4 regions of the Rhizobium sp. USDA 4016 genome follow, and region 1 is predicted to be linked to each of the others. Evidence: predicted binding sites of a transcription regulator. Region 1 holds the regulator's gene; each other region holds the start of a gene.
The links. The regulator LexA, encoded in region 1, represses DNA repair genes until DNA is damaged. The targets are predictions, from matches to a motif close to TGTTCNNNNTGTGTTCNG.
Positions count from the first base shown of each region.

Region 2: a site for LexA is predicted at 2,326-2,343, ahead of ACZ9DP_RS19000 (glycosyl transferase). Genes of this name have one in related genera too.
Region 3: a site for LexA is predicted at 2,881-2,898, ahead of ACZ9DP_RS21595 (ribonuclease T2 family protein). Genes of this name have one in related genera too.
Region 4: a site for LexA is predicted at 2,437-2,454, ahead of ACZ9DP_RS21890 (ATP-dependent helicase). Genes of this name have one in related genera too.

Region 1 is NZ_JBWCCY010000004.1:2,047,021-2,053,150, forward strand. It holds gene ACZ9DP_RS25365 (methyl-accepting chemotaxis protein) at 1-1,801, shown strand, start outside; gene kdsA (3-deoxy-8-phosphooctulonate synthase) at 1,824-2,669, opposite strand; gene ACZ9DP_RS25375 (VOC family protein) at 2,666-3,544, opposite strand; gene lexA (transcriptional repressor LexA) at 3,750-4,466, shown strand; gene gltA (citrate synthase) at 5,275-6,130, shown strand, end outside.
Region 2 is NZ_JBWCCY010000004.1:764,798-770,927, forward strand. It holds gene ACZ9DP_RS18990 (acyltransferase family protein) at 1-1,187, opposite strand, end outside; gene ACZ9DP_RS18995 (membrane-anchored protein) at 1,461-2,177, opposite strand; gene ACZ9DP_RS19000 (glycosyl transferase) at 2,440-3,354, shown strand; gene ACZ9DP_RS19005 (mitochondrial fission ELM1 family protein) at 3,355-4,329, opposite strand; gene ACZ9DP_RS19010 (ABC transporter ATP-binding protein) at 4,772-6,130, shown strand, end outside.
Region 3 is NZ_JBWCCY010000004.1:1,313,279-1,319,408, forward strand. It holds gene caiB (succinate--glutarate CoA-transferase) at 1-852, opposite strand, end outside; gene ACZ9DP_RS21585 (DMT family transporter) at 871-1,821, opposite strand; gene ACZ9DP_RS21590 (alpha/beta fold hydrolase) at 1,836-2,765, opposite strand; gene ACZ9DP_RS21595 (ribonuclease T2 family protein) at 2,915-3,655, shown strand; gene ACZ9DP_RS21600 (methyltransferase) at 3,735-4,475, shown strand; gene ettA (energy-dependent translational throttle protein EttA) at 4,616-6,130, shown strand, end outside.
Region 4 is NZ_JBWCCY010000004.1:1,375,637-1,381,766, reverse strand. It holds gene ACZ9DP_RS21900 (efflux RND transporter permease subunit) at 1-957, opposite strand, end outside; gene ACZ9DP_RS21895 (efflux RND transporter periplasmic adaptor subunit) at 960-2,144, opposite strand; gene ACZ9DP_RS21890 (ATP-dependent helicase) at 2,497-5,088, shown strand; gene ACZ9DP_RS21885 (hypothetical protein) at 5,746-6,093, opposite strand.

The DNA.
Region 1 (6,130 bases):
CGTCGCCGCGGGATTGATCGCTTCGATCGGCATACAGAATTATGCCTTCAATAAGCTGCGGGTGAACGGCGAGATGTACAAGCAAATCATCTACGGCAAGGATCTCGTCGCCGATATCCTGCCGCCGCCCCTCTACCTCGTTGAGTCTTACATGCTTGCGCTCGAAGCGGTGCAGCGCCCCGACGTTGCCAAGAAGAACGTCGAGCGCATCGAACATGTCCTGAAACCCGCCTACGAGGACCGCCGCAAATATTGGCTGGCGACCGCGCTCAGCTCGGACCTTAAGCAGAAGCTCTTGAACGATGTCCTTGTCAAAGGCGACGTGTTCTGGAAGGTGATGCAAGAGGAACTCGCGCCGGCCATTGTCAAGAATGACTCCGCAGTCATTCCGGCGTCCTTCGAAAAGCTTGCGACGAATTTCCATATCCATGAAAACGCCGTCAACGAACTCGTCGATATGGCGAACACCTTCCTGGCGTCCGCTGAAAAGGACGCCGCCGAACAGACACGCATCCTTTCGGCTATCACGCTCGCGGCTGCCGCAGTCTCGCTTTGCCTGCTTCTTGGCGGCCTTTACGTCTTCCGCCGCCGCGCCATCGTGCCGCTCTCGGCGATGCGCGACTATATGGCGATCCTTGCTGGCGGCGACTATTCGAAGGATGTGCCCTTCAGCCGCCGGGCCGACGAGATCGGGGAGATGGCGCGCGCCGTCACCGTCTTCCGCGAATCCGCCGAAGAGCGGAACAATATCCGTGCGCGCCAGGATGCCGAATGTCAGGCCCAAGCACAGCGCGATGCGGCGCTTGCCGCTGCCAAGGCAGACGAGGAAGCCGTCCGCGAGGGCGTCATCGCCAGCCTGAGCCGCGGCCTGGAACGGCTCTCCGGCGGCGATCTCACGGTCCAGCTTAGCGAGCCTTTCGACGCAGCCTACGAGAAGCTGCGCGAGCAGTTCAACTCGAGCGTCCGCACGCTTTCTGAGGCAATGAGGGAAATTTCGACCCTGACGAATGTAGTAAGGACCGGCTCCGGCGAAATCGCATCGAGCACAAACGATCTGGCCCGGCGAACAGAGCATCAAGCCGCCTCGCTGGAGCAGGCGGCCTCGGCGCTCGACCAGATCACGGTCACCGTCAAGAACTCGTCGGAACGGGCCATTGAAGCCAACGTGATGATGACGGCGACGAAGGAAAGCGCGAGCTATTCGGCAACCGTCGTGCACGAGGCGGTCGCTGCGATGGAGAAGATCGAGACATCATCTGCGCAGATCGGCGATATCATCAACGTCATCGACGAAATCGCCTTCCAGACCAACTTGCTCGCGCTCAATGCCGGCGTGGAAGCCGCCCGCGCGGGCGAGGCCGGAAAGGGTTTTGCGGTCGTTGCACAGGAAGTGCGCGACCTTGCCGGCCGCTCCGCCAATCTGGCAAAGGAAATCAAGCAGCTGATCGAGACGTCTTCCAGCCAGGTTTCGGCCGGCGTTGCCTTGGTCAACCGCACCGGTGAAGCGCTCAGCAATATCGATCAGCAGGTTCTGAAGGTCACCGCGCTGATCGAGTCGATCGTGCGTTCCTCCACCGAACAAACGACCGCTCTCCTGGAAGTCAACGCCGCCGTCAACACTATGGACAGCGTCACGCAGCAGAACGCGGCGATGGTTGAACACACAAGTGCCGCCTGCCGCGAGCTCGGTGACGAGGCGATACACCTCAATCACCTGCTGGCCCGTTTCCTTCTCGACGACGTAACGGCGTCCGCCGCAACGCGGTCGTACTCAAGCCAAAGGATGGCGCTCGCCGGTTGACGGCGGGCACCTTCCGCCAGTATCAGGCCGCCTTGACGACGGCGTCGAGGGCCAGCAGCTTTTCCAGAAGCCGCGGCATGTCGTTCAAATACACCATGTTGGGGCCGTCGCAGGGGGCATTGTCCGGATCCTGGTGGGTCTCGATGAAGACACCTGCAACTCCGACCGCAACTGCCGCCCGCGCCAGCGTCTCGACGAACTGGCGCTCCCCGCCCGACGTCGTGCCCTGGCCGCCGGGCTGTTGCACGGAATGGGTCGCATCGAAAATGACCGGAGCCCCCATGGCCGCCATGATCGGCAACGAGCGCATGTCCGAGACCAGCGTATTGTAACCGAAGGACGCGCCACGCTCACAAAGCAGAACATTCGAATTGCCGCTCTGATTTAGCTTGGCGAGAACATTCTTCATGTCCCAGGGAGCGAGAAACTGGCCCTTCTTGACGTTGATGACACGGCCGGTCTTCGCGGCTGCGACAAGCAGGTCCGTCTGACGGGAGAGGAAGGCCGGGATCTGCAGAACGTCCACGACCTCGGCGACCAGCGCGCATTGCTCTTCCGAATGGATATCTGTCAGAACCGGAATGCCGAGTTCCTTCTTGAGGTCGGCGAAGACTTCCAAGCCCTTCTCTAGACCGATACCGCGTTTGCTCGACAGCGAAGAGCGGTTCGCCTTGTCGAAGGAGGTCTTGTAGACGAGCCCGATGCCGAGCTTGCCGCAAAGCTCCTTGAGCGTGCCCGCAACCATGAAGGCATGGTCGCGGCTCTCCATTTCGCATGCGCCGGCGATCAGCGACAGCCTGCCACTGTTTGAAAATACGACGCGGCCGGCACCTTCGCCGACTGCGACTTCGGAATTCGTATTGCTCATCGGATCTCCTCGAAGGCGAAGATCGCACCTTGGCCGGGCGCAGGCTTCACCAGGACTCTGTTGTTCTTGCGTGTATAGGGCATCCCGTTATCAGCCAAAAGCGCTTCTGTCACGGCAAGATCGGTGGTGCGGAAAACGATAGCGCTGCCTCTTAGCCCCTTATCCACGGATAACGGCACCGAATCGAAATAAGCCTCCATCCCTTCCGGCGACAGAAGACTGATCCTGGCATTCGCTGCCGCGATCGCCACGCCAAACGGTGTCCGCTCGATTTCCGTCGTAGACACGGCCAACTGAAGGAACGAGCCGAAGGCTTCAGGCTCGGGCGCGCTTAGCACCATCTCCGAGATACCGGTTGCACCGTTCGCATGCTTTTCCAGCGCGCTCCGATCGGCCGGAAAGGCGTTGATGCGCTGGCAGTCAAAGAGGAAGAAATCCGGCACCCGAAGATCGGCGGCAAAGGCAAGCTTGAAAGTGCCTGTCGATTGCGACCCGTCCGGCATCTTGATCAGGCGCGAAAACTCCAACATGGCGCCGCCGCTCTTTCTCGCACGCACGAAATGAGCATGGTCGGCGTCCGCGTCCTCCGTGCTGAATGCGGCCGCAGAGAATCCGTCATTGCCGCACCGGAAACGAAAGGCCTGGTCGCGCGCCACAAAGACGTTTCCGTGCCGCACTGATTCTTCACATTCTTTCGCGCTCGCGACACCAAGCGGCTCGAGATAGGTCTTGTCGGCGAAAAAAACGCAAGCATTCACCGTGCCGAAAGGATGACGGCCCTCGGCGGCAACCGTGAACCCCAATCGTCCCAGCCGCTCCCGCGCGAGATCGATGTTGGTGACCGGTAGAACAAGATGATCCAACGGATGCAGCATGGCGTCAGGTCTCCATTTAATGTGCTGAAGATGTGTGCCGCTATGTGGTCAATGCAAGCTGAAAGCGCTGATCCGGCAAACAAAAGTTTCCAAAAATGAACGCAGTTGAGACGAAGTTTTACGAAAATTTAGGTACTTGCGGAACACATATGGAACATATAGTGTCCGTTCTGGCTTTGTTTCACGAATTTGGGGTTAAACTTCGATGCTGACACGCAAACAACAGGAGCTTCTCCTCTTCATTCATGAGCGTATGAAGGAATCCGGCGTTCCGCCATCGTTCGACGAAATGAAGGATGCGCTGGATCTCGCGTCCAAATCCGGCATCCACCGGCTGATTACCGCTTTGGAAGAGCGCGGTTTCATTCGTCGCCTACCGAATCGCGCCCGCGCGCTTGAAGTGATCAAGCTGCCGGAAGCCTACAGCCCGAGCATCCAGCCCCGCCGCGGCTTTTCGCCGAGCGTCATCGAGGGCAGCCTCGGCAAGCCGCAGCCTGCTGCCGCCGCGCCGAAGCCGGCGAACGAAGACAATACCAGCTCCATTTCGGTTCCCGTCATGGGCCGTATTGCGGCAGGCGTGCCGATCTCGGCGATCCAGAACAACACGCACGACATCAACGTTCCGGCCGATATGCTCGGCTCCGGCGAACACTACGCGCTTGAGGTCAAGGGCGATTCGATGATCGATGCTGGCATCTTCGATGGCGACACGGTCATCATCCGCAACACCAGCACCGCCAATCCCGGCGACATTGTCGTGGCACTGGTCGATGACGAGGAAGCGACGCTGAAGCGGTTCCGACGCAAGGGTGCGTCCATCGCGCTGGAAGCGGCGAACGCCGCCTACGAGACGCGCATCTTTGGACCGGATCGCGTAAAGGTTCAGGGTAAGCTCGTCGGCCTTATCCGCCGCTACCATTGACCGGCAGCGCGTCGCCGGCAAAGGCGACGGCGCGCCACTCATAGGCGTGGCGGCTCTAGGGGCGATCGAGTTTCTCGAAGGCGGTTGTCCAAAGCACGGTTCGACGGCACCGGTTTTCCGCAAGGTTTCATTCGCGAAATGCACTGCGCCGCATCGGCAGGCGCCGAACCGCAGCCTTGCCCGCGTGACGACGATGTCCGCGGCATCGCAAGCCGGGCGTGGCGCCGTTCCGCATCGCATTTCTTGCCTCTTCCTGCTGTTCCGGTGAAAATTTCGCTTTCCCTCCGTCTTTCGCGGGTCGCAGCGCCCTCACGGCTGCGATCGGTCAAAGCCAAAGCGCTGAGCGAAACATTCGTGCCGGACGCAAACCAGATCGCCGCCCCAAGCCCGAAAAAACCGTCGCAAAGCGCAGGCGTGTGCCCTGAGCGGCTCCTTAGCTCGCCATTTGCAGGCCGAAAGCCTCCGCGACATCTGCTGAAGCGGAATGCGCAGCTCGGCCGTTTTCAACTCCGGCATGCACCCAGCCCGCTGACACCCTATGAATACAACCAGAATGCAGCCCTGAGGGCGTTTCAGCAACAATAATCGATTGAAAAAAGTCCAAAAAACTGGATTGCAAAAAGCCGAATTAAATCATTGGCTTCCGCTATGCGCCTCCGGCATCGCAGGAGTGTCTAAAAGTTGATACTGCGATGCACAAAATGGCGCCACGGTAACTTGGCATTGGCGCCGTGATCATATAGCTATCGGAGAGGACGCTTAACCCTATGGCGCTTTTATGGCGCCACCGCCAGTTTGGAGGATCAGCATGACGGATCAAAGCGCAACAATCAAAATCGGCGACAAAACCGCCAATCTTTCCGTGAAAAGCGGAACGATCGGTCCGGATGTCATCGATATTGGTGCACTCTATAAAAACACCGGTTCCTTCACGTACGATCCTGGTTTCACCTCGACCGCTTCCTGTGAATCGAAGATCACCTATATCGACGGCGATGAAGGCATTCTGCTGCATCGCGGCTACCCGATCGAACAGCTTGCCGAACATGGCGACTTCCTGGAAGTCTGCTATCTGCTGCTTTACGGCGAATTGCCGACGGCTGCCCAGAAGAAGGATTTCGACTACCGCGTCACGCATCACACCATGGTGCACGAGCAGATGTCTCGCTTCTTCACCGGCTTCCGCCGCGACGCCCATCCGATGGCCGTCATGTGCGGCTGTGTCGGCGCTCTGTCTGCCTTCTACCACGACTCGACAGACATCACCGATCCGCATCAGCGCATGGTCGCAAGCCTGCGCATGATAGCCAAGATGCCGACTATCGCGGCGATGGCCTACAAGTACTATATCGGCCAGCCGTTCGTTTATCCGAAGAACGATCTCGACTACGCCTCGAACTTCCTGCGCATGTGCTTCGCGGTACCGTGCGAAGAATATGTCGTGAACCCGGTCCTCTCGCGCGCCATGGACCGTATCTTCATCCTGCACGCCGATCACGAGCAGAACGCCTCGACCTCGACGGTTCGCCTCGCCGGCTCTTCGGGTGCCAACCCGTTCGCATGCATCGCGGCCGGCATTGCCTGCCTTTGGGGCCCGGCTCATGGCGGTGCCAACGAGGCGGCGCTCAACATGCTTTCGGAAATCGGCTCGGTCGAGCGCATTC
Region 2 (6,130 bases), 1.3 Mb from region 1:
GAAGGATCCCTAAATGCTAGACAGCGTCGGTTCCATGCGTTCTCTTGAATAAAACTAGAAATTTGAGGTGGTAGCCGGGATGGGGCGCCTTTTGTGAGGTTTCCGTAGATTCCAAAACTAACAAGCGCGATTGTAAAGACAGCGCAGCCACCGAAGAATCCTTTGCTAACGTGAATATCTTGATCAGGCTTGCGTCTGAACGGCAGCTCAATGAAACGGTACGTGCAATATGCCAATGCCAAGGAGACGACTATCAAAGCGAACATCGTCATTCCGTTTGGCGCGTCTACGCTGCGAATTTTAGCAAAAGCAAACAGGGGCTGATGCCACAAGTACGCGCTGTAGCTGATACTGCCCACCATCACCAGAGGTGGTAGGGATAGGCTATTTCCTACAAAATTCCCGCTTCTCGCAAATGTTAGGATTAAACATGTTCCAGCTACTGCTAGACTTGCTGCGGGGAACTGAGAGCTCTCATCGAAACAGATAATCGCAGCGCCGATAAGGATGATCCCCGCGCAAGCCCACCATCCATGATCGCGTTGTCGGCCGCCGGTGAAGACAGCGCAGGCCCCTCCAAAGAAAAACTCCCATGCTCGTGTCGGAAGAAAATAAAAGTTCAGTTCGGGGACATATTTCGAGCATATGTAACTTACTATAATACTGACTGTGGCTCCCGCGACTAAAAATAGTAGCGTTGCGTTCTTCTTGTATGACTTCTTGCCTATTACACGTAGCAAAAACGGATAGATCGCGTAAAACTGCTCCTCGACCCCAAGGCTCCATGTATGAAGTAGCGGCATTTGGGCCGTTTCAGGCGAAAAATACCCACTTTTTGTCCAGAAGAAGATATTTGATACCGAGAGGCATGCTGCAATAACTGAATCCGAGAACGCGCGTAATTCCGCTGGCATCATCCAATACCACCCGGCCGGTACACAGCATGCGATTACAAAAAAAAGAGCGGGTAGAATTCGCCGCGCACGCTTTTCGAAGAAGCGTGCGATGCTAAAAGTTCCTGCCTCTATGTCCCTTAAAATGATCGATGTTATCAGATAGCCGCTAATCACAAAAAATATATCGACGCCGATAAAGCCTCCTGGCAGAGCATTTGGATACGCATGGAAAACAATCACGGACAAGACAGCTACGGCGCGAAGTCCTTCGATCTCTGTCCTGTACTTCATAAATCGGCGCCCTCGAATGATTGAGAAGTCGAGGTCATATTCGAATGAGCAAAAATAGCAATATCGAGGCGGCTCCTTCAATCGGGGCGCTTCCGACCATCAGCCGGATTCGCTTCCGAAGCCACGCCCCGTTGTCAAGCTTGAGAATACTCGACTATCCCATCATTGTGACCTGCCACTACCCTCCGGCAGGGACCGCCTTGCGAAGTTCCGGGTCTCCCGTGAATCTGCGCATTCCATCAACCTAGTGTGGCTATACGTCGCATTCGCGCATTACGCCGGCATCCATAGCGGTATGCCGATCGCTGAAGAAACTTGAGGATCCGCGGTGTAAAGCGGCCACCCATCGCGCAACAGCTTACTGAAAACCATCTCGTCCATCGTTTGATGAAGTCGACCAAGATTTTCGTTGTTGTACACATGACCGGTGGATCGAGGATTAATACCGGTAATTATGACTTCACTCGCGCCATGGCAAAAGGCAAACAGCACCGCATTTACCCCGTTGGAGCACTTTTCACTCGCGTCCATTTCCGCAGTCTTTAGGCCACAAACTTTATCGAGTAGCGCCATTCTTTCGTATTTGTTGACAAGCGTTAGACTCTCGTACTGGTAGTGAAATGCGCTCAAGCCCGCTCTGAGTGCTTCCTCACCCTCCGGCCAGAGAAAGACATATAAGGCCTTTGTGGACTGCCCCCGGAGCACCCGGCGAACCTCAACCGCATTGGTATTTTGACCTCTGATCTGGTTGAATTGCATGAACGTAATGTCTGGTCTCTCGATGCCCCAGTTTTTTGTGACAGCCTGAGACCCGTTGACTGTCACAATGCTAAAATTGCGATCTAATCCAGCAGGGAGATTTGCTTGCGGGGCAGATCCAACCACGACTACGGGACCGCGAAACGGACTGCGTAAATCCGGAGGGCTTGGCCGTGCAAGTTTGTATTTTAGTGTTCGGTACACCCGCTTGCGAAGTTGACTAATGCTCATAATAACTCAAGGATTTCACAGAGGTAGGCATTTCGCGTGACAGCCAGTTTTCCACCGGTCAGTTCGACGTTCGGCAGTGAGATACGGCTTTGTTCTCGTCGGGATTATTACCTTGACACTTCTAGTGGTCGCAAGCCAATAACTTGCAGAGACCACACTTTGAACAATCACGCGCGCGGGCGGCCTTCAGGAGACGCTACAGATAGCGAAGATTTCAAGTGCCCGCTCGGCCTTGCTAATGAAACGATCAGGTAGCGTTGTCATGGGAGAGATATTTCACTCAGCAAACCGCCCGTTGGCACGATCCATAATCAAAATCGGCGTTAGGCTGTTTCTCGGCCGATCTAAAAGCCATTTTCAAGATTGGCTGCCGGGTCTCAAAATCATTTCCTTCGAGGAGCGGCAACAAGCCTTAATTCGTTATCGGTCGGTCGATATTGTTGAAACGCTGGCTTTTGCTGATGTCAATCTAAACAAACCTGACTGTGTTTTTATCGTCGGCAGCGGCCCGTCAATCAACCATTGCGCAATTGAGAAGATACCGGCGGGCAGTGCGTTGTTACTCAACGGAGCGATAAACCTTATTGGATCAAAGATACAAGAGCCGCTCGCTGTAGTTGTGGAGGATGAGCGCTTCGTGTGGAGGCATTTCACTCTCCTTAAGGAGAAGGTTCCTCAGAACGTCCCATGTTTACTATCGATCAGTGTCATTCGAGCGATTTGTGAGATTGACAGTGCCTGGCTTCGAGACAGAAAGGTAGTGCTCATCAGAAACATTCTTGCACCTTATGGGGAAAAACGACGTTCAGAAGGGGCTGTTCAGAGCGGCTTGCTTTTCCGGAGTGAGAATTCGGCAGTATCGATAGATCCTGACAAAGGCGTATTCCCCGCGGGCTCTGTCGCCGCAACTGCCATGCAATTTGCGTTAGCGTCGGGCGCGACGCGCATTGGCCTTTTTGGTATAGATATTTCGAACGCGAATCTCCCTCGGTTCTACGAAAATGAAGCCTCCTCCGCTTATACTGGAATACTATCGGCAGAGCATCGTATTCTCGCGTTCTTCGCTGCGGCAAAGCAGTATGCAGGTAGAAAGTCCATTGAATTGGATTGTTTTTCGCCCGTTTCCGCATTGCTGAAAATCGGCTATCGCTACGACGGACGCTTCGAAAACGACTGACTATTCTCCAGTCAATGGGCCGGGTTGGAACCTGATCCTTCGTTCAATGACGCGCGCTATACGCTTGGCTTCATTTAGCGGTGAATACGAATAAGCCTCAAGTCGACCTTCGAACGACCGCGTCAACTTCAATGTTTCTCGCAGATCCCGATGAAAGCGCTCAAACTTCACCAGCCTATCGCCGGGAACAGCTGACAGATCCAAGGAATATACCGGTAGGCCGGTCACTAGCGCCTCGCATGGCATTGTCACTGAATCCTTTGTGATGAGAAAGGCGTCAGCCGCCGCGACGTAGTCAATGTAAGGATTTGGCTCACATCGATCCCAAACGGTGACGGTTGGCGATGCAATCTCGCGTAGTCTTCGCAAAGTCTCATCGTCGGATCTTCGAGATGTTGACACGAGAACTTGCCAGTCGCCGTCTGCAAGAGTTCTAACTGCGTCCTGAATGCCGCTTATCGCTCGATCGTCATAAACGTAGGCACCGTTTGAACCCCCCACGAACACGGAGGCTATTTTGCGCCCCTGCGGACTATACCGGCGCCTGGCATTTTCCCGCCGCAGCAGTATCTCTTCGGCCCGGAGCCGGTGTGGCACGCCTACCATCCGCTCGTATTGCGGCAGTTCATCGAACTCATTTGTCCAGTCATGATTGGATACGAAAACCAAATCATAACCGGATACCCTCGGACGCTGGAGATGCACTATAAACGGCCGGCTTTTGAAGGCTCGTTTCATCTTTATGACGTGGCTTTCAGACCTAAAGCCACAGGAAATGATGACATCAGGCCTTGCTTCTCGCAAAGAGAACAAACGCGGCGAAAAATATTTTGAGATGCCGTGTTTTACTACAACGGGTTTTTGAAGGACTGGCCCACCAAAATTATTCGCTACGCCGGTGCATTGAGACATCGTACCAATCTTGGACTCGCTCACAACCCATGCGTTGAGCAGGTCGCTCTTGACCGGATCCATTCTAATTGCCCTGTTTGAAACCACGTGGCTGACGTAGTCCCTTCCGTTGTTTTCCGAGGTCATGTTGTTATCAAGCCGTCTCACGGATTCCAAGTGAGGTTCACCAAGTGAGTAGCGAGAGCAGATCAGGATTCTGCGACATTTTTCGTGTCTGGCAATGTCCCAAGGCGGCAAACAGAACGAGGACGGCCACGTGATCTCGTGGCAGCAGCGTGACGTCAATCTGCTGCCCGACCCCATTCTAGACTTAATGGCAGTCGCGTTCCTCCGCAGGGTCTATAGGAATCTGACGGCTATGCAAGACGATCAGCCGAATGCTTCCCGGCAGACGCGCCGTTTCGTCAGGCGCGATGAATACTCGACTTTCCGGTCATTGGCCGGTAAGACGCCAGCTCGAACCTTATCGCTTGGCTGAGCCGGCGGGGAATTCATACGAGCGCTCATGTCTCCAGCAAAACAGAACGTCCGCACTCTTGAGATATTGAAGCGGGTGGTCTCCGAAAATTTTAGGGACCATATTCCTGGCTATAGCTTCGCGATTGCCTGCCTGGCTGCGGTCGCGCTTTCTACTGCCTATACGGCCTACGTGATGAAGAGCATTGTCGACGAGGCCTTCGTCAGTAAAGACGCAGAGCTCGTCGCGCTAATCTGTCTCTCGCTCTTCGCCGCATTCGTCATCCGAGGATTTGCAAGCTACGGTCAGGCTGTTGCTCTTTCAAGGGTCAGCAACGGTATCGTCGCCCGCTACCAGAAGCGGCTTGCGGCCCATCTAATGACGCTTCCGGTCGAGTTTTTCGACCAGCGACGGTCGGGGCAGGTCGCTGGGTTATTGAGCCAGAATATTTCCGGCATACGCGACGTTCTCAATCTGACGGTTACGTCGACGGCGAGGGACATGCTCTCCTTCGTCTCGCTGCTCGCAGTGATGGTCTATCAGGACCCGCTGCTGAGTACCGTCGTTTTGGTGATGGCACCGGCGCTGCTCTTCGGGCTCAGGTATTTTTCACGTCGCCTCAAAGAGGTTGCGGCAAGGGGCATCCGGCTCAACAGCATTTTCTTCGGAACTTTGCAGGAGACGATCCAGGGCATTTCCGTGGTTAAGGCCTTTACGATGGAGCGCGCGCTGGAGGCCCGGGTCGAAAACGTCATCATTGCGGTCGAAAATCGAGCCAATCACCTTGCCCGCCTATCCGAACGCAATGCACCCGTAACCGAGAGTTTTGCCGGCCTCATGCTGGCCGGTTTACTTGCTTATGCTGCCTATCGCTCGATCTATTTCAACGTACCGCCGGGTGCCTTCTTCTCTTTCTTCACGGCGCTGCTGCTGCTCTACGATCCACTGCGCCGTCTTGCGAAGCTGCAGGTGCAGATGGAGCGCGCGGCCGTCCACGCACGGATGATCTACGAAGTGCTGGACTTGGAGCCACGCCAGCGCGACCTGTCGGATGCTAAGCCGCTGAGGCCGACGGAGGCACGGATCGAATTTCGCGACGTCTCCTTCGCTTATGGCGCCGATAGCGTTCTCAACGGCGTCAGCTTCGTCGCCGAAGGCGGTAAGACGACAGCGCTCGTCGGCCCGTCCGGCGCCGGAAAATCGACGATCATGAATCTGATCCCGCGCTTCTATGATCCGGGGGGCGGCGAGATCCTGATCGACGGGCAGGACATCGCCCATGTCACCAAACAGTCGCTGCGTGAGCAGCTCGCCTATGTCTCGCAGCAACCCTACCTCTTCGAAGGCTCGATCCGCAACAATATCCGATATGGCCGGCCGGATGCGACGGATGCCGAGGTCGAGGAA
Region 3 (6,130 bases), 730 kb from region 1:
AAAGCGCTCGTCGCCGGCGATGCCATCGAGGCCGAGGATCACGCAGAGACGCCGGAACTGGTTGTCATTGCCGACGGCAAGGATCAGGTAACCGTCCGCGCTCGGCACGACCTCATAAGGAGAGATATTCGGATGGGCATTTCCGAGCCGCGCCGGCGCGCGGCCGGAGACCAGATAGTTCATGTTTTGATTGGCGAGCACGGCGGATTGCACGTCGAGCAGCGCCATATCGACAAGCTGGCCTTCACCGGTTTTCAGCGCGTGGATGAGGGCTGCCTCGATCGCCGCCACGGCATAGATGCCGGTGAAGATATCGGCGATGGCGACGCCTGCTTTCATCGGCTGGCGATCCGGCTCGCCGGTGATCGACATGAAGCCGGACATGCCCTGGACGATGTAATCATAGCCCGCGAGGCTGGCATAGGGGCCAGACTGGCCGAAGCCGGTGATGGAGCAGTAGACGAGCTTCGGATTGATCTTGCGCAGGCTCTCATAGTCGAGGCCGTACTTGACGAGGCCGCCGAGCTTGAAATTCTCGATCAGGACATCGGCCGTTGCCGCGAGCCGTCGCACCAGCGACTGGCCTTCCTCGGTCTTCAAATCGGCCGTGACAGAGCGCTTGTTGCGATTGGCGGAGTGATAATAGGCAGCTGAAAGGTTTTCGCCGTCGCCGCCCTCGACGAAGGGAGGCCCCCATTGCCGCGTATCGTCGCCGCCGTCCGGATTTTCGACCTTGATGACGTCTGCGCCGAGATCGGCCAACATCTGCCCGGCCCAGGGGCCCGCCAGGACGCGGGCGAGCTCGATCACCCTGATGCCGGCAAGCGGCGGTTTCTTACGACTGTCCGTCATGTTCCTCCCAAGAACGGATCATGGTGCCCGCGTTGCCTCAGATGTATCGGATACGGGTTTGGATGCAAAGCGGCGCTCGCGCCAGATGATGTAAAGTCCGGATGCGATGATGATGAGAATGCCCAGCCATTTGATGGCGTCGGGAAAATCGCCGAAAACCAGCCATGCGAAGATCGTGGCCGAGACGATCTCGAAATATTGCAGCGGCGCCAAAGTGGAGGCGGGTGCGGAGCGGTAGGCATAGACGCCGAGGATGCTGGCGATCGCGGCCGTTACGCCGACGCCGAGGAGCCAGACGAGACCTATCATGGTTGGCATTACCGGTTCGAACACATCCGAGCCGCTTGCTCGGGCGAAGAAAAGCAGGACACCGCAAAAGAGCAGACCCCACAAGCCCATGTGAAACTGCATCACCCACGGGTCCTCGCGCTGCGCCAGGGCCCTGTTCATCATTGCGGAGATGGCGATGCAGACTGCGCTGACGACCGGCAACAGCGCCACGTAGCCGACTTCCTGGAAGCTCGGCTGAATGACCAGTATCGCGCCGAAGAAACCGACGCCGCAGGCTGTATAGCGCCGCCAGCCGATCGTCTCGCCGAGAAATAGGCTGCTCAGAATGGTGAGGATGATGGGTTCGACGAAGAAGATCGCGATCGCATCTGCAACCGCCATGTATTTCAGCGTGGTGACGAACGAGATCATCGAAATGGTAATGATGGCGCCGCGGATCGCGTGGAAGAGGCTCTGCCTCCATGACGAATCCGTCAGTTTTTTGCGCCAGATAACGATCGGAAGCATGCAGAGAGCCTGTATGGCAAAGCGTGCTGCGGTGATCTCCGCAGACGGAATCGTCGTGATGGCAAGCTTGGAGAAAATATCGATCAGAGGCGATACGAGCACCGAAAAAAACATGAGCATCAGGCCCATGCTGACTTCGGAGGAGCTATTCTTCGTTATTGCGCTGTTCATTTCCGGTCCGCTGGTCAGGATCTTGCGGTTGCTTCATCGCACCAATCGGCAAAGGCCGAAATCGCCGCTTCGGCGCCGATCTCGTTCAGCGTCTCGTGCCGCTTATCCTGATATATTTCGGTCGTGATACGGGACAAACCGTGCCGTTTCAAATGGTTTGACAGCCAGATCACCGCTTTTCCGAAATCGGTCGCTGGATCCTTTCCGCCGCCGACGAGGTGGATTGGCAGGTTCCTTCGCAGCCTGTCGAGATGCCGCTTCTGCGGCGCGCGAAAGGTGAGTTCGAATATGTCGAGCCAGAGCGAAACGGAAGCATCGAAGCCGCAGAGCGGATCGGCGATATATTTGTCGACTTCGGCCGGATCGCGGGAGAGCCAGTCAAATTCCGTCCGGTGGCCGGGGATGGATTTGCCCCAGGTGTCGAAGGTGAGCTTCGGCAGCAGGCCGCTCGGAACGTCGGAACCTTTCAGGGCTTTCTCGGCAAGCAGGATGGCTTGCGCGGCCCGGCCTGTCAGACCGACAGCGAAGTTCGAATTCCACACGGCGAGGGCACCGAATTTTTCCGGATAGGTTACTGCAGCGTTGAGCGCGATCAGCCCGCCCATGGAGTGGCCGAAGAGGATCACGGGAAGGTTTGGATGGAACCCTGCCGCATAGTCCCGCATGGCGACCATGTCGGCAAGAACCTGCTGCACGCCGTTGCGGCGGGCGAACTGGCCGATCGGCGCGCCGTCGGCCACCGTCTCGCCGTGGCCCCGGTGGTCGTGCGCATAGACATGATAGTCGCGCCCGGCCATCGCCTTGGCAAAGCGTGCGTAGCGCTTCGAATGTTCAGCAAGTCCGTGGGAGATCAGCACGATGCCGCGCGGGCCGCCGCTGGCTGCCACATGATGAAAGGCGAGCGTCGCCTCGGGCGTCTTAAGCCATTGTGTCTGCGAAAACATTCCATCCTCCCGCTGCAACAGAGCAGATCGCGAGCCAAATGCAACATCCCGGCGCATGTTTGCAGTGGAATTTCCTGCGAGTGAGGGTTGCAGGGTTTTGGGCTTCGTGCTTACTTGTTCCTGAATTGTTCTGTCTGCGGGGAGTGGCGATGAGCAGGGTGTTTCTGCGCTGGATAGCGTTTGTTCTGTCAATGGTTTTGGCTGGCTTTGCGGTTGCCCAGGAAGGCGAAGGGGGAACGCGCTTCATCCTTGCCGCAAGTTGGCAGCCGGCATTCTGCCAGACAAACCAAAGGAAGCCGGAATGCAGCAGCCAGACGAAGGAGCGCTTCGACGCGACGAATTTCTCGCTGCACGGCCTGTGGCCGCTGCGGCAGAACTATTGCGGTGTATCGAAGGACTTGCAGGCAGTCGACAAAGAAGGCGATTGGCAAAAGCTGCCGGAGGTCAAGCTGACGGTTGAGAATGCGTCAGCCCTTGCAAAGGCGATGCCCGGAACGCAATCGGGCCTCGAACGTCATGAATGGACGAAGCACGGCACCTGCACGAAGATGAGCGCCGACGATTATTTCGGCGTGGCGATCCGCCTGATGGATGACCTCAACGGCTCGGCGGTGCGCGACCTCTTTGCCGCGAATGTCGGCAAGACCGTCAAGGCCGATCAGATCAAGACGGCTTTCGACAAGAGCTTCGGGGCGGGCGCTGGCGAGCGTGTGAAGATGAGCTGCCGGCGCGCGGGCGGCGTCCGCGTGATCAGCGAGCTGACGATCGGGCTGTCGGAGGATGCGGGCTCGGCCGCCGGCGCCGGTGCGGGGCTTGCAAAACTCATGCAAAACGCCGGCCGCACCTCCTTCGGCTGCGACGAAGGTGTTGTCGACGCTGCGGGGTTCTGAGAGTTTGTCGCAAGGTTCGGGACTGGAGCACGGCTCGAAGCGGGTGGGAGAACGATGCAGGCTGGATGACTTCGGAAGCGTGGGGGACGCCTACCAGAGATACTCGGCTGGGATACGCGGCAAAATACGTCACGAGCTGGTGTTCGAAGTCGTGGCCGGCCTCGCGTCTGCCGGCGGAACGGTTCTGGATATGGGGTGCGGCGATGGCGAGATATCCGCGCGTCTATCCGAAGCCGGTTTTAGAGTTCTCGGCATTGACGCTTCGCCTGAAATGCTGCGCCGGGCAAATCTGCGCAAGGCAGAGCTGCCGGAGCAAGTGCGCAGCCGGCTTGAGTTTGCGCTGGGCGACATCACCGATTTCGCATCAGAACATCTCTTCGATGCAGTTTGCTGCCATGGCGTACTGATGTACTTGGACGACAGTGCCGCTGCCATCCGAAAATTGGCAAGCCATGTGAAACGCGGCGGGCTGCTTAGCATCTTGACGAAAAACGCACTCTCTGGCGGTTTCCGGCAAGCGCTGCGTGGAGACTACGCGACGGCAAGGGAATTGATCGAAACCGGCGCGGCAGCCAGCATCGGCAACCTTGGAATTAGAACGCGTGGTGACGATCCTTCGGCGGTTGTTCAGCAAATGGGGGCCTGTGGCTTTGCCGACTGCCAATGGCGAGGGGTCCGCGTGTTTTCCGATCATCTTGACGAGCAGACCTTTGACGGCGCGCTCGCCGCCGAGCTCATCGCGCTTGAGCGCGCTGCTTCGCTTCGTGACCCATACCGTGCGATGGCTCGGCTATTTCATGCGACTGGGCGGAAAGCCTGACGAGATCAGGCAAATCCCTTGCTCTTCGAACGGAACCAAATCGATTGCCGTAGAGAAAGCCGGTTTCGGCGTTGCCCGAAAGCCGGCTTTCGCCTACATAGCGGCCACGGTTTTCAAGTTTCCGCCCGGAGCAGCGTATAATGGCACGTCAGTTTATCTATCATATGGCCGGCCTCAACAAGGCCTATGGCAACAAGAAGGTGCTGGAGAACATCCACCTTTCCTTCTACCCCGACGCCAAGATCGGTATCCTCGGCCCGAACGGCGCCGGTAAGTCCACCGTCCTGCGCATCATGGCCGGCCTCGACAAGGAATATACCGGCGAAGCCTGGCTCGCCGAGGGCGCAACGCTCGGCTTCCTGGCGCAGGAGCCGCAGCTCGATGCGTCGAAGACGGTGCTCGAAAACGTCATGGAAGGTGTGGCCTCCAAGAAGGCGATCCTCGACCGCTACAACGAGCTGATGATGAACTATTCCGACGAGACGGCGGAAGAGGGTGCGAAGCTCCAGGACATCATCGACAGCCAGAACCTCTGGGACCTGGAAAACCAGGTCGAGATGGCGATGGACGCGCTGCGCTGCCCGCCGGGCGATGCTTCGGTCGACAATCTTTCGGGCGGCGAAAAGCGCCGCGTGGCGCTCTGCCGCCTGCTGCTTGCCCAGCCGGACCTGCTGCTCCTCGATGAACCGACGAACCACCTCGACGCCGAGACGATCGCCTGGCTCGAAAAGCACCTGCGCGAATATCCGGGTTCCGTGCTAATGATCACCCACGACCGCTACTTCCTGGACAATGTCACCGGCTGGATCCTCGAGCTCGACCGCGGCCGCGGCATTCCCTATGAGGGCAATTATTCGGCTTATCTGCAAGCGAAAGCGAAGCGCATGCAGCAGGAGGGCCGCGAAGAAGCCTCCCGCCAGAAGGCTCTGTCTCGTGAGCAGGAATGGATTGCCTCCAGCCCGAAAGCGCGTCAGGCAAAGTCGAAGGCGCGTATCCGCGCTTATGACGAACTGGTGGCGGCAGCTGCCGACCGCCGTCCCGGCGACTCCCAGATCGTCATCCCGGTCGGTGAGCGTCTCGGCCAGGTCGTCATCGAGGCCGAGAACCTCACCAAGGGATATGGCGATACCGTCCTGATCGAGAACCTGAGCTTCAAGCTGCCGCCGGGCGGCATCGTCGGCGTCATCGGCCCGAACGGTGCCGGCAAGACGACGCTCTTTCGCATGATCACCGGCCAGGAAAAGCCCGACAGCGGCGAAATCCGCATCGGCGATACCGTCGATCTCGGCTATGTCGACCAGAGCCGTGATGCGCTCAACGGCAACAAGACCGTTTGGGAAGAGATCTCCGCCGGCAACGACATCATCAAGCTCGGCAAGCACGAAGTGAATTCGCGCGCCTATTGCGGCGCCTTCAACTTCAAGGGCAGCGACCAGCAGCAGAAGGTCGGCACGCTTTCCGGCGGCCAGCGCAACCGCGTCCATCTTGCCAAGATGCTGAAGGCCGGCGGCAACGTCATCCTCCTCGACGAACCGACCAACGATCTCGATACGGAAACGCTGGCCGCGCTCGAGGACGCGCTCGAAAACTTCGCTGGCTGCGCCGTTATCATCAGCCACGACCGCATGTTCCTCGACCGGCTTGCAACGCATATC
Region 4 (6,130 bases), 670 kb from region 1:
CAGCGTCTTCGAAAGCTGCTCGACCACCGTCTTGATGCCGCTCGAAATATTGAGCGTATTTGATTGCGCCTGGCGGATGACGCCGAGGCCGATGCCGCGCTTGCCATTGGAGCGCAGCGCCGTATCGCCGTCACGCGGCCCGAGCGTCACCGTCGCGACGTCGCCGAGACGCACGCGGTCCTGCAGGATGACATTGGCGAAATCCTCCGGCTTCTGCAGGCTCGCCGTGGCGCGCACCACGATGTCCTGTGTCGTGCTCTTCAGCGATCCGGCAGGAACGTCGAGGGCGGAGTTGTCGAGCGCCTCCGTCAGATCGCCGACCGTCAGCCCGCGGCTTGCGAGAGCGCCCTGGTCGACATCGACCCGGAAGATCTTTTCCTGGTCGCCATATTGCTCGACATCGGCAACGCCATCGACGGAGGCCAGCCGGTCGACGATCTCGTTTTCGACGAGGAGCGTCAGGTCATCCATGTCGAGCTTGGTCGAGGTGACCGCAAGACGCATGATCGGCTGTGAATCCGCATCCGCCTTGACGATCTGCGGGGCGTCGGCATCGTCCGGAAGCTGCTCCATGATGCGCCCGATCGCATCGCGCACGTCGTTTGCGGCGACGGCGAGATCGACGGTGTCGGAGAACTCCAGCGTCACGCGGCTTTGGCCGAACTGCGATTGCGAGGAGATCGATTTCAGCCCGCTAACGCGCGCAACTGCGCCTTCGATGACCTTCGTCAGCTCTTGATCGATCGTCTGCGGTGCAGCGCCGTCGAACATGGTGCGCACGGTCACGACCGGGCGGTCGACATCCGGCAGTTCGCGCACTTCGACCCCGGCATAGGCAGCAAGACCCGCCACCACCATCAGCGTATTGAAAACCAGCGCCAGGATCGGGCGGCGCACGAAGAGTGCCGTAAAGGTCTGCTTGCCGGAGGCTCTCTCTGGAAGTTCGGTGACGGTCACGTTCATTGTGTCGCGACCCCGTTGTTCGAGGCCAGTTCATTGCCGGTCCGCACTGGCCCGCCCTCGCGGACGCGCTGCAGACCCTGCGTCACGATGGCGTCCCCATCCTTGATGCCGGCCTTCACGAGCACGAAATCCGGATTGCGTTGCACGATGCTGACGCGCACCTTGTGCGACTTGCCGTCGACCACCTGCCAGACGAACGAGCCCTGCGAATCCCACTGAACGGAAACCGGATCGACCGCAGGATATTTGTCGCCTGCGAACTTCATGCTGACATTGAAGGACATGCCGGCGCGAAGCTCGTCGGCGCGGTTGTCGATCTTGGCGCGGATGCGCAGCGTCCGGCTGGCCGCGTCGATGCGGTTGTCGACTGCCTGGACCTCTCCGGTGAACACCTGTCCCGGCCGCGCGACCGACGTTACCTCAACCGGCTGGCCGACGGAAACCGTATTGGCGAAGCGCTCCGGCACCCAGTAGTCGACCAGGATTTCCGAGCGGTCGTCGAGCGTCACGATCGGCGTGCTGGTGGTCACGTTGTCGCCGATGTTGACTGGGACGATGCCGACGATACCGTCGATGGGCGCCACGATATTGCGCCGGGTGAGATTGAGCTCGGCGGCCTGCAGCTGCAGCCGCGCGCCCTGCTCGGCAATCTCGGCATCGAATACGTCCATGCGCGCAACGCTGGATTTGATGTTGTGATAGAGATTGGATTTCTCGATCGCGCTCTTCAGCGCCACTTCGGCCTGCCCCTTGGCGATCACCTGCTCCTCGCTGTCGAGCTTGGCAAGCACCTGACCCTGCTTGACCTTGTCGCCGGAGTTGATGAGGATTTCACGGATCGTGCCCATTGCCTGCGGCGTCACCGCCACCGAGCGGATCGCGTCGCCTGTGCCGATCGCGTTCAGCCGGTCGTTGACCACGCCCTGCACGACGGCCTGTGTCACGACTAGAACGGCGCTGTTGCGCCCGCCGCCATTGCGTCCTCCGCCGCCCTGGGCGCCCTCGCCTTGCCCCGACGCACCGCCACCGGGCTCCACGGGAGGAGCCATCTTGGCGACAATGTTTTCCGGGACGCCGGCATTTCTCAAAACATCAGCCGCACCCGGCACAAGAAAAATCCATCCGGCAAAGCCGGCCGCAATAACGATAAGAGAAAGAACAAACTGCTTCCAAAAAGCCATTCACGTCTCCGAAGGGACCAAGGGGTCAGACCTGGGACGATCGAAAGAGCGCCTTTAGACATATTCCCCACCTGACTGCGGCAATATCGCCCCTTTACAAGCGGCCATCAAGCGCACGTGCCAGTCATTACAGAATTGTAATCTCCATCCTCGCGAAAACAGGTCACTTTTGCTTGAGCGTAAGCCTATTTCCGGCCTGAATTGCCAATCGCTACTTTAGGGGATTGGATAGGCATGTGCCGCCGCCCAAATGCGCCGCGCCGGCAAGGTCGGCTTTTCGTCCTGGAGGCGCTGGAATGAACCAAGAACATCTTTTCTGGCCTTTCCATCCCGAATCACTACATTACGCGCCATGAGCAATAGTTTCGACGATATCCCCTTCTTCGACGAAGAACCGGGTGAAGCGCCGCGCAAGCCGCAGGTGCCCACCCCTGCAGCCGGAGGGATTGCCGCCCGCGCCATGGCTGCCCGCGACGGCGGCAAACGGCCGGACTACCTCGCAGGCCTGAACCCCGAACAGACCGAAGCGGTCGAAACGCTGGAAGGCCCGGTCCTCGTGCTGGCGGGCGCCGGCACTGGCAAGACCCGCGTGCTGACGACCCGCATCGCGCATATCTTGAGCACCGGGCGCGCCTTCCCCTCGCAAATCCTCGCCGTCACCTTCACCAACAAGGCGGCGCGCGAAATGAAGGAGCGCATCGCGCTACTCGTCGGCGGCGCCGTCGAAGGCATGCCTTGGCTCGGCACCTTCCACTCGATCGGCGTCAAGCTGCTTCGCCGCCACGCCGAGCTCGTTAACTTGCGGTCCGATTTCACCATCCTCGATACCGACGACGTCGTGCGCCTCATCAAGCAGCTGATCCAGGCCGAGGGCCTCGACGACAAGCGCTGGCCGGCCAAGCAATTCGCCGGCATGATCGATACGTGGAAAAACAAGGGCCTCGGCCCCGCCGACATTCCCGAAGGCGACGCCCGCGCCTTTGCCAACGGCAAGGGCCGGGAACTCTACTTCGCCTATCAGGCGCGATTGATGACCTTGAACGCCTGCGATTTTGGCGATCTGCTGATGCATCCCATCGCTATCTTCCGCAAAAACCCGGACTTGCTCAAGGAATACCACCAGCGCTTCCGCTATATCCTCGTCGACGAATACCAAGATACCAACACTGCGCAGTACATGTGGCTGCGGCTGTTGGCACAGCGGCCGAGCCGCAAGTCGATCTCCCCCCTTGTGGGAGAAATGCCCGGCAAGGCAGAGGGCGATATCCCCTCGGACAGCGGCGCGAGTACACCCGCCTCGGTCGGCTCCCCCGACATCTTCCCCACAAGGGGGGAGCTCAGGGACACCACCATCAACATCTGCTGCGTCGGCGACGACGACCAGTCGATCTATGGCTGGCGCGGCGCGGAAGTGGACAATATCCTGCGCTTCGAGAAAGATTTCCCGGGCGCCAAGGTCATCAAGCTGGAGCGCAACTACCGCTCGACCGAACACATCCTCGGCGCCGCCGCGCATCTAATCGCGCACAACGAAGGCCGGCTCGGCAAGACGCTGTTCACCGACCGCGTCGATCCGGAAGACGTCAAGGTGCAGGTGCATGCCTCCTGGGACAGCGAAGAGGAAGCCCGCGCCATCGGCGAGGAGATTGAGGCCCTGCAGCGCAAGCAGCATAACCTCAACGACATGGCGATCCTGGTGCGCGCCTCCTTCCAGATGCGCGAATTCGAAGATCGCTTCGTGACGCTCGGCCTCAACTACCGCGTCATCGGCGGCCCACGCTTTTACGAGCGCCTCGAAATCCGCGATGCCATGGCCTACTTCCGCCTCGTCGCCCAGCCCGCCGACGACCTCGCCTTCGAGCGCATCATCAACACCCCGAAGCGCGGCCTCGGCGACACGACCGTGCGCGCGCTGCACGACTACGCCCGTGCCCGCGACATCCCGATGCTCGCCGCAGCCGCCGACATCATTGAAACAGACGAGCTGAAACCGAAGGCGCGCAAGGCGCTCTTCGACGTGGTGCATAGCTTCAGGAACTGGCAGCAAAGGCTTGAAACGACTCCGCATACCGAACTTGCCGAGCAGATCCTCGAGGAGTCCGGCTACACCGACATGTGGAAGGCCGACAAGACGGCGGAAGCGCCCGGCCGGCTGGAAAACCTCAAGGAACTCATCCGCTCGATGGAGAGCTTCGAGTCGTTGCGTGGCTTCCTGGAGCACGTCGCGCTGGTCATGGATGCCGAGCAGAACGAAGACCTCGACGCCGTCTCGATCATGACGCTGCATTCGGCCAAGGGGTTGGAATTCGACACTGTTTTCCTGCCAGGCTGGGAAGAAGGCCTCTTCCCGCATCAGCGCTCGCTCGACGAAAGCGGCCGCGCCGGGCTTGAGGAGGAGCGCCGCCTCGCCTATGTCGGCATCACCCGCGCCAAGCGCCGCTGCCACATCTGGTTCGTCTCCAACCGCCGCATCCACGGCCTCTGGCAATCGACCATCCCCTCGCGCTTCCTCGACGAGCTGCCGGAAACCCATGTCGAAGTCGCCGAAGTCGAGCAGAGCTACGGCGGTTACGGCCGCGGCGGCTACGGCCAGTCGCGCTTCGACAAGGCCGACCCCTTCGCCAATTCCTATTCCACCCCCGGCTGGAAACGCGCCCAAGCCAACAAGACCGACGCCACCCGCGACAATTGGGGCACCCGCTCGGGCCACGCGGTCGAACGTATCGGCTACGGCGAAAGCGGCCCCAGGGGCCGCACCATCGAAGGCGAACTCGTTGCCAAATCCACCTCCACCGAACCCTCCCGCTTCCAGATGGGCGACCGCGTCTTCCACCTGAAATTCGGCAATGGGAATATTACCGGGATCGAGGGCAACAAGCTGACGATCGATTTTGATCGGGCCGGGCAGAAGAGGGTGTTGGATGGGTTTGTCGAGCGGGTTTGACGAGCCGGCCCGCGCGGCACGAGGCATCTCGTCAAAAGGCTGACCCTGACATTCACAGCCGGCTTTTTTCGCGTTTATGCCGCCCCATTGCTTGAAGCAAAAAGCCGTCTCGGAATCGTCACACGCAACCCTGATTTCATTGTATCCATGCGACATCCATCGGCCACCTAGGCTTGTTTTGAAGCACCTTCGTACAGAAATTTGCGCAGTTAAATACGGATCAAGCTTATTCGTCGTATAGGCACTGCAATAAAACCCTGAATTTAGATTGAATGTACCCGGCATTTGGCAATCGGTGCAGACGAGAGCTCGAGACGCTGTTCGAACGGGCTGGGGCCTCATTCCGACATCGGCGTCAACTGCACCTCACCCATTCGTGACTTCCCCCTCCGCGCTCCCTCCCCCATACTCCCTTCGGGCTGGAATAGGAGGATAGAGATGAAACGCTATTCACTATCGGTGATTGGTCTGTCTCTGGTGATTGCCGTTCTCAGCAATCCGGGCATTGCACTGGCAGCTTGCAACAAGCTTATTGGGACCTGACCTCTTCAACCATCCATGCGGATGGCGACGCGACGGCGCTGCGCCCAAAGCAGAACCTGACGGCCGGGTAGAAGCGTGTGCCGAGCGTCTTGTGGAGCGGGCATGAATGCCCGCTCACCCCAGCATCGGCATCTTGCCCATCCCCAGAATATCGTTGACGAGCGCGATGGCGATGCCGATGGCGACGATGCCTAATCCGATCAGGAAGAGCCGCCGCGACCGGTCGTATTTGGCAGCAATCAGCGAATCCCGCGCCAAAAGGTCGGCGAAGACCTTCACCTGCAGACCGATGCCGACGGTCAGGAGCAGCATCGGCAGGATGTCGATGCGGCTCCAGTCGTTCGGGTTGGAGACCCAGCGGCTGATGAAGCTCAGCGAAAAGCCGAGAATGATGCCCGCAGCCGTCAGCGAGCCGTTGCGGAAGGTGGCGTCGATCTTCTCTTCTGGCCCTGGCTCGGTCATGGCTTGCTCCCGGCTGCTCTTCGTGGCCAAGGAAGGC